DNA from 2 places in the Micromonospora sp. NPDC018662 genome. Region 2 is predicted to be linked to the other one. Evidence: riboswitches for the same ligand, from Rfam matches in the RefSeq annotation. Region 2 holds a riboswitch; the other holds the start of a gene.
The links. Region 2 has a riboswitch for S-adenosylmethionine ahead of ACH495_RS08710 (aminotransferase class V-fold PLP-dependent enzyme). Riboswitches for the same ligand answer to the same signal wherever they lie in the genome.

Region 1: it holds a riboswitch for S-adenosylmethionine, as region 2 does, so the genes downstream of both, ACH495_RS12525 (ABC transporter substrate-binding protein) here and ACH495_RS08710 (aminotransferase class V-fold PLP-dependent enzyme) in region 2, are expected to answer to the same signal.

Annotation. Positions count from the first base shown of each region.
Region 1 covers NZ_JBISAC010000003.1:656,620-661,024, reverse strand. The annotation lists gene ACH495_RS12540 (GNAT family N-acetyltransferase) at 1-9, opposite strand, end outside; gene ACH495_RS12535 (acyl-CoA dehydrogenase family protein) at 60-1,781, opposite strand; gene ACH495_RS12530 (PadR family transcriptional regulator) at 1,778-2,350, opposite strand; SAM riboswitch class IV at 2,473-2,583, shown strand; gene ACH495_RS12525 (ABC transporter substrate-binding protein) at 2,828-3,685, shown strand; gene ACH495_RS12520 (amino acid ABC transporter permease) at 3,724-4,405, shown strand, end outside.
Region 2 covers NZ_JBISAC010000002.1:694,181-698,585, reverse strand. The annotation lists gene ACH495_RS08715 (aromatic acid exporter family protein) at 1-914, shown strand, start outside; gene ACH495_RS08710 (aminotransferase class V-fold PLP-dependent enzyme) at 974-2,257, opposite strand; SAM riboswitch class IV at 2,301-2,422, opposite strand; gene ACH495_RS08705 (PrsW family intramembrane metalloprotease) at 2,446-3,897, shown strand; gene ACH495_RS08700 (hypothetical protein) at 3,920-4,087, opposite strand; gene ACH495_RS08695 (GroES family chaperonin) at 4,155-4,405, opposite strand, start outside.

The DNA.
Region 1 (4,405 bases), on a different contig from region 2:
CGCGAACATCCGTGCAACCTACCGGTCGGGCGGGCCGTCGCGCGCGCCGATTCCGCCGCTCACGGCCGCATCTCGTACTCGCCGGCCAGGTCGGCCACCCGCTGCCACACCCGGGCCGTGCGGTCGGCGTCGACCACCGGGCGGCGGACGTGGGCGAGCGCCCAGGCGGCCTGCTCGTCGGTGGTGGCCGGCTTGCCGTTCAGCTCGGTGGCGTAGCCGGAGAAGTCCCGCACCAGCAGGTCGAAGATCTCGTCGAGCAGGTCCGGGTCGAGACCGGTCAGCTCCGCCTGCTCCAGGACGAGCTGCCCGTAGACCACGAGCGCGAAGAGCTGGCCGATGGTGAGCAGGAAGTCCAGGTCGCGCTGCTGCGTCTCGTCCGGCGCGTGCGTGGCGAGCAGCGTGACCAACCCGTCGGCCTGTTCCCGGAACCGGGCCACGTTCGGCAGGTGGGCGTGCGCGTCGTACGCGGCGCGCCAGTCGTGGAAGCGGATCGCGCCGAGGCCGCGCGCCGGGCCCTGCCGGAACAGGAACGCGTCGTCGGCCGCGTCCCGCCGGGTCGACACCGGCGGGTGCGGCTGCGGCCGGAACAGATAGTTGGGCATGAACTTCAGGATCAGTGCCAGGTTGACGTGCACGGTGCCCTCCAGCTTCGGCAGGCCGCGGATGTCCTTGGCGGCCTTGTCGAAGTAGGTGTCGGCCTCGAAGCCCTTGGCGGCGATGACGTCCCAGAGCAGGTCGATCACCTTCTCGCCCTCGGTGGTGACCTTCATCTTGGTCATCGGGTTGAACAGCAGGTAGCGCCGGTCGTCCGGGCCGGCCGAGCGGAAGTAGTCGACCGCCCGGTCGCTGAACAGCTTCATCGCGACCAGCCGGGCGTACGCGTCGGTCAGCTCGCGGCGCACGTGCGGGAAGTCGGTGACCCGCCGGCCGTAGAGCACCCGGCCGTGGGCGTGGGTGACCGCCTCGTACATGGCGTGCTCGCAGATGCCGATGGACGCGGTGCAGAGGTTGAACTTGCCGACGTTGACCGTGTTCAGCGCGGCGTCGAACGCGGCCGGCCCGGTGTGCAGCACGTCCTCGGCCCGGACCGGGTAGTCCTCCAGCCGGAACTCGGAGACGTACATCTGGGCGGCGACCACGTTGCGGACCAGCCGGTACGCCGGGTGCCGGCTGTCGGCGGCGAAGAACACGTACCCCTCGGGGCCCTCGACGTCGGCGCGCCGGCCGAAGACCGAGACCAGGCCGGCGACGTTGCCGTTGCCGATGTAGTACTTGCCGCCGGTGGCCCGGAAACCACCCGCGCCGTCGGGGGTGAGCAGCATGTCGGTGGCGTAGATGTCGGCGCCGTGCGGCCGCTCGGAGAGGCCGAACGCCATCACGTGGCCCTGGTCGAGCAGTTCGGCGGCGCGGGCCCGGGCGGCGGCGTTGCCGCTGGACCACACCGGCCCGAGGCCGAGCACGGTGACCTGCCAGGTGTACCAGTAGCCGAGCCCGTAGAAGCCGAGGACCTCGCTGAGCGCGGCGTTGCGGGCGGTGTCCCAGCGCTTGTCGGCGTCGTCGCCGCCGTCGGCGGCCGGGGTGAGGAACGTGGCGAAGAGGCGTTCCCGGGCGGCGAAGTCGAGGAAGTCGGCGTACCACTCGCGGGCGTGGTAGCTGTCGACCAGGGCGCGCTTGCCGCGCGTCTCGAACCAGTCGATCGTGGCGCGCAGCAGCCGCCGCGAGGTCTCGTCGAGGTCGGCGGGGTCGTAGCGGTGCGGGTGGAACAGCAGCGGGTCGCTCACGCGGAGGGCCTTTCCGGGTCGAGGTCGAGGTCGCGGAGGGTGGCCAGGACGTCGTCCAGCCAGGCCAGCACCATCCGCTCGTACGCGATGCCGCCGCGCAGCACCACGTGCTGGAGCGCCGCGCGGGCGTCGGGTGGGTCGGGGTGCGGGAAGTCGCGGCGTTCGCCGGCCAGGTAGCCGGCGAGGACGGCCTCGTGGTCGGCGCGGTAGCGCTCGACCTCGGTGACCAGCGTGGCGCGCCCGGCCGCGTCGTCGAACGCGGCGCCACGGATCTTGACGGCCAGTTCGTGTCGCACCGCCTCCGGGCGCACCGGGGCGTGCAGCCAGTCGACGAGCGTGGCCCGGCCGGCCGGGGTGACCGACCAGACCGTCTTGTCCGGCAGGCTCTCCTGGCCGACCTCGACACCGGTGATCCGGTCGTCCCCGGCCATCTGTTTGAGCACGCGGTAGATCTGCTGGTGGGTGGCGGTCCAGAAGCGCCCGATCGAGCGGTCGAAGCGCCGGGCCAGCTCGTAGCCGGAGGCGGGCTGCTCCAGCAGCGAGACGAGGATGGCGTGCTCCAGCGACATGCCGGCCATCTTGCTATGCACCTTGTTGCATAGCAAGACCCAGCCGGGCGGTAAGGCACGGCGCGTGAGGGTGGTCATAACGGCTGGACGGCCGGCGACCCGGTGCTGCTAGCCTTTCGGCAGGTCATGAGCGCCAGCGTCAAGCCCCGGCTCGCTGGCCGGCAACCCTCCACCACGGTGGGGTGCTCCGGGTGAGGACCAGGCACCGGCAGCCGCCGGTGCAAGCGTGGCCTGGCACCCAGGTCAGCACCGACGGACCAGGGAGACCCATGTTCGCACCACCCCTCACCCGGGCCGGCCTCGCGCTGGTCAAGCGCCGCCACGTCGACCTGATGCGGGTGTGCAGCGACAGCTGTCGCGACGCGCGCTGAGCAGGCGTTCCACCCTCTTCCCGATCCACCCTTCCCGGCTCCGCCGTGCCCGGCGGCGCCGGCACCGACACGCGTCCCGCGTGTTCGTCCACTCTGGAGAGACATCGTGCGTATCCGTACCGTCCTGACCCGCGTCGCCGCGCTCGGCGCCGCCGCCGTGCTCGCCGCCAGCGCGCTGACCGCCTGCGGCGGCGGTGACGCCGCCGACCAGGCCGACAACCCGTACGGCTTGCTCCGACCCGGTGTGATCCGGGCCGGCACGCTCACCGACGCCCCGCCGAACGTCTACCTGAAGGACGGCGAGTTCACCGGCTTCGACAACGACCTGCTGCGCGCCGTCGCCGGCAAGGTGGGCCTCGAGGTGGAGTTCGTCGGCACCGACTTCTCCGCCCTGCTCTCCCAGGTCAACAACCGCAAGTTCGACGTCGGCAGCTCCTCGATCACGGTCACCGAGGCGCGGAAGAAGACAGTGGACTTCGGCAACGGCTACGACTTCGGCTACTTCGGCCTGGACGTGCCGGCCGGCTCCCCGATCACCGGCTTCGACCAGCTCGCCGGCAAGCGGGTGGTGGTGGTCCAGGGCACCGTGCAGGACGACTTCGCCACCCGGCAGAACCTGGACCCGGTGCGGGTGCCCGACTACAACGGCGCGGTCAACCAGCTCAAGGCCGGCACCGCCGACGCCTGGATCGCGCCCGCCGAGATCGGCGACAAGTCGGCGGCCGACAGCACCGGCAAGATCAAGGTCGCGGCGAAGCAGCTCAGCACGGCCCCCACCGCGTACGCCGTGGCCAAGGGCAACGACAAGCTGCGCGAGGCGCTGAACAAGGGCCTCGACGAGGTGATCGCGGACGGGACGTGGAGCAAGCTCCAGGCGCAGTACTACCCCGGACGGCCGATCCCGGCCGACTTCACGCCCGGCAGCGGCTCGGTGGCGACGCCCTCGCCGTCGGCCGCCTCCTGAGCGGACAGCCGGACACGAGCGGGGCGGACGGAGGAACCATGGATCCACTGAGCACCCTCTGGGAGACGTTCTTCGACTGGGACTCGATGCGCGAGGCGCTGCCCGAGATGCTGACCGTCGGGTTGCCCAACACGCTGCTCCTGGCGGTCTCCGCCGCCCTGCTCGGCTCGGTGCTGGGCATGCTGCTGGCGGTCGCCGGCATCTCGCGTACCCGATGGTTGCGGTGGCCGGCCCGGGTCTACACCGACGTGTTCCGCGGCCTCCCGGCCGCGGCCACCATCCTGCTCATCGGCGTCGGCCTGGCGCCGCTGGGCATGGCGGTGTGGGGCCCCAACCCCTACCCGCTGGGCGTGCTGGCGCTGTCGCTGATCGCCGCCGCCTACCTCGGCGAGATCTTCCGGGCCGGCATCCTGAGCGTGGAGGCCGCCCAGTTGGAGGGCGCCCGCGCCCTCGGCTTCTCCTGGGCCGAGTCGATGCGCCTGGTGGTCATCCCGCAGGGCGTACGCCGGGTGCTGCCCGCCTGGGTCAACCAGCTCATCGCGTTGATCAAGGACTCCAGCCTGGTCTACTTCCTCGGCCTGCTGGCCAGCCAGCGCGAGCTGTTCCGGATCGGCCAGGACTACGCGGCGAACACCGGCAACCAGTCCGCGCTGCTGCTGGCCGGCCTGTGCTACCTGCTGCTGACCGTGCCGCTGACGCACGCGGTCAACTGGCTGGACC
Region 2 (4,405 bases):
TCGGGGTGGCGGTCGGCGTCCTCGTCGGCGACGTGCTGATCTATTTCCTGGGCACCGGCGCCTGGCAGCTCGCGCTGGTGGTGACCTCGGCGATCCTGCTGACCATCTTCGCCGGGGCGAGCGTGGCCATCGTGATCCAGGCGGCGGCCACCGCGGTGCTGATCGTGACGCTCACCCCGTCCACCGAGAACATCGAGTTCCCGCGCTTCGTCGACGCCTTCGTCGGCGGCAGCATCGCGCTGCTGGTGACCGCCGTCCTGCTGCCGCTCAACCCGCTCCGGGTGCTCAACCGGGCCGCCCGGCCGGCGCTGGACCTGCTCGCCGAGCAGCTCGACGCGTGCGCCGAGGCGCTGCGCAACCGGGACCGGGGCGCCGCCCAGCGGGCGCTGTTCCGGCTCCGGGAGAACAAGGAGGAACTGGCCGCGCTGACCGAGGCGATCGAGGGCGCCAAGGAGACCATCACCATCTCGCCGGCCCGCTGGCACCGGCGCAGCGAGCTGACCCACTACGCGGAGGCGGCCGAACCGATCGACCGGGCCATGCGTAACAGCGGCACGCTCATCCGCCGCGCGGTCACCATGATCGAGGACGAGGAGCCGGTCCCCGAGCCGATGCCGGACTCCATCACCCACCTGGCCGAGTCGGTACGCCTGCTCCGGCACGAGTTCGCCTCCGGCGACGAGCCGGAAAAGGCCCGGGAGCGGGTGTTGCGCGCGGTCAGCGAGGCCGGCCGGGCGTACGCCGAGGGGGTCGGCTTCTCCGGCAGCGTGGTGATCGCCCAGGTGCGGACCGCCGCCAGCGACCTGATGGTGGCGTCCGGCATCGACCAGGACGAGGCGAACCGCCTGGTCCGGCAGGCGTTCCACGGAAAGGACCAGCCCGCCACCGCTTGCACCGCCCCTCCCGTCGGCTGACCCCCGCCCCGCCTTGGTGATCATGAGGTTGACGGGTGGGAGAGCGTTTTCCGGGTCGGTCAACTTCCTGATCGACGCGGACGGGCCAGCGCCGCCAGGGCGGTCAGGAGGGTGTCGATCTCGTGCTCGGTGGTGCCCAGGCCCAGGCTGGCGCGGAGGGCGGTGGGGGGCAGGTCGGTGCGGCCGGACCGGACGGCGGCCTCGGTCAGCAGGCGGCGGGTCAGCGGGTGGGCGCAGAACAGGCCGTCCCGGACGCCGATCCGGTGTCGGGCCGCCAGATGGGCGGCCACCTCGGCGGAGTCCCGCCCGGCGACCACGAAGCTGACGATGCCCACCCGGGGCGCGTCCGGACCGAACGTGCGCAGCTCCACCACGCCCGGCAGCGCGGCCAGGCCGGACCGCAGCCGGGCCAGCAGCGCCTGCTCCCGGGCGTGCAGCGCGGTCCGGTCCGCCGCCGAGAACGCCGCGCAGACCGCCGCCAGCGCCACCGCGCCGAGCAGGTTGGGGGTGCCGCCCTCGTGCCGGGCCGGGCCGGTCACCCAGCGCACCTGGTGGGTGGCCGCGCCGACGTGACTCGTGGCCCCGCCGCCGGCCAGGTACGGCGGGGCGGCGTCCAGCCAGTCCGCGCGCCCGGCCAGCACGCCGGTGCCGAACGGGGCGTACAGCTTGTGGCCGGAGAGCGCCAGGTAGTCCACGTCCAGCGCGGTCAGGTCGACCGGGGCGTGCGGGGCCAGTTGGGCGGCGTCCACCAGGATGCGCGCGCCGTGCCGGTGGGCCACCCGGGCCAGTTCGGCGACCGGCCAGCACTCGCCGGTGACGTTGCTGGCGCCGGTCACCGCGACCAGCACCGGCAGGCCGGGCCGGGCGTCGCGGGCCAGTTCGCCCAGCGCCAGGGTCAGCGACCGGACCGCGTCGGCCGGGGAGTCCGGCACCGGCAGCCGCACCGAGCCGCGCGGCCAGGGGAGCAGGTTCGCGTGGTGCTCGCCGCCGAACGTGACCACCGTGGTGCCGGCGGGCAGCGCCCGGGCCAGCAGGTTCAGCGCGTCGGTGGTGTTCCGGGTGAAGATCACGTGGTCGGTGGGACGTGCGCCGACGAAGTCCGCCACGGTCTGCCGGGCCCGCTCGTAGGCCAGCGTGCAGCGCCGCGACAGCGCGCCCGCGCCGCGGTGCACGCTCGCGTACCAGGGCAGCAGCTCGGCCACCGCGTCGGCCGCGGCCCGCGCGCACGGCGCGCTGGCGGCATGGTCCAGGTTGATCTCCCCCGGTACGCCGAGCACGCCGAGCGGGTCCGGCCGGACCGGCGTGGGCAGCGGGGGAAGGGCGGGTACGAGGGTGACGGTCATGGCGGAGCCTCCGGGGAACCGGGACCCCGGCGTGCCGGGACGGGGTCCGCGCTTGCCCAGCACGCGACGCGGCGCTGGGCCCGGTCATCACCCGGGGCACCCCACCGCGAACTCGACGAGGGTTGCCGGCCAGCAAGCCGGGGCTTGACGCTGGCGCTCGTGACCTGCCCGGCAGCATAGCCGTCACGATGCGGCCGGACCAGTGGGGCGCGGGTGGCTACGCTGACCGCATGGCCGTCAACCCGCCCGGCGGAGCACTGCCGCCGCCGCCCGCGCCCGCCGTCCCGCCGCCCGGGGCGCCGACGCCGCGGATGCCGCTGCGCCGGCTCGGCTGGCGGCGCTTCCTGGCGCTGGCCGCGGTGGTGCTGCTGATCGCGGCCGGCGCGCTGTTCATGGTCTTCACGCTGGGCGAGAGCCTGGGCGCGGAGGCGCTGCTGGTCGGCGTGATCGCGGCGATCCTGCCGGTGCCGGTGCTGGTGTCCTGCTTCCTCTGGCTCGACCGCTACGAACCCGAGCCGCTGAAATACCTGATCTTCTGTTTCGCCTGGGGCGCCTTCGTCTCCACCGCCATCTCGCTGCTGGTCAACGAGACCGGCGCGCGGCTGTTCGAGGACAACGGGTTGCCCGCCGCGCTGACCGCCGTGCTGGTCGCGCCGTTCATCGAGGAGCTGACCAAGGCGGCCGGTCCGATCCTGCTGCTGATCTTCCGGCGCCGGGAGTTCTCCGGGATCACCGACGGCCTGGTCTACTGCGGGCTCTCCGCGGTCGGCTTCGCGATGGTCGAGAACATCCTCTACCTGGGCGGATACGGCTACCGCACGGGCGTGGAGGAGTACGGCCCGGCGACCGGCGCACAGCAGGTGATCGCGATCTTCATCGTGCGGATCCTGCTCTTCGGCTTCGCCCACCCGCTGTTCACCTCGATGACCGGCGTCGGGCTGGGGGTGGCCGCGCGTACCGCCGACCGGCGGGTGCGGATCCTCGCCCCGCTCGCCGGGCTGCTGCTGGCCATGATGCTGCACGGCACCTGGAACCTGCTGCCCTCACTGGCGCAGGCCACCGGGCAGCAGGTGATCGTGCTCTACGGCTACATCGGCGTGATGGTGCCCATCTTCTTCGGCATGGTGGGGCTGGCCGTCTGGCTGCGGGCCTGGGAGGGGCGGCTCACCGAGCGCACGCTGCCCGACTACGTCCGGGCGGGTTGGCTCACCCCGCCCGAGGTGGCGGCGCTGGGCAGCCTGGGCCGGCGGCACGCGGCCCGCGCCTGGGCCCGGCGGGTGGCCGGCGACGGCGGCGTGAAGGCGATGCGGGGCTACCAGTTCGCCGCGACCCGGCTGGCGCTGCTGCGCGACGGGATGCGCCGGGGCCTCGACCGCAAGCCCGCCGAGCGGGACCGGACGGTGCGGGAGGAACGGGAACTGCTGGACGCGATCGCCGCGTACCGGTCGTTCTTCGTCGGCCGCGACCCGCAGGCGCCGGTCGGCGTCTGGGACGGGCAGCGCTACCACCTGCGGTTCCCGGACGGGTCCCGGCGCGCGGTCGAGGCGCCGGACGAGCCGGTGGTGCCGATCCCGGTGGTGCTGGCCCCGCCGCCCCCGCCCCCGGGCTACGGCCCGCACGCCTGGCACCCGCACCGCTGAGCACCCACCCACGCGGGGGCGGTCAGGTCATCATGCCGGTGAGGAAGTCGCCGAGCCCCTGGGCGATGGCCATCAGCGCGGCCCCGATCCCCCGGAACAGCTGCGCCGCGCCGTCCGGCCGGAACGCCATGAAGTAGATCAGGAACGCGAGGAACCCCCAGGCGAGAATCCTCTTGATCACGATCGGCATGGTCCCTCCCCAGGGCGCACTGAGGTGCCTGGGCTTCCCGCCGGGCAGCGCCGCAAACGGCGCGGGGCTACAGGTAGAGCCCGGTGGAGCCGGTGGCGCCGCTCTCCACCCGTTCCGCCGCCACCGCGTGCACGTCGCGCTCGCGCAGCAGCACGTACGCCCGGCCGTGCAGCTCGACCTCGGACCGGTCGTCCGGGTCGAAGAGCACCCGGTCCCCGGCCACGATCGAGCGTACGTGCGGCCCGACGCCGACCGCGGTGGCCCAGGCGAGGCGTTTGCCGACCGCCGCGGTCGCCGGGATCACGATGCCGGCGGTGG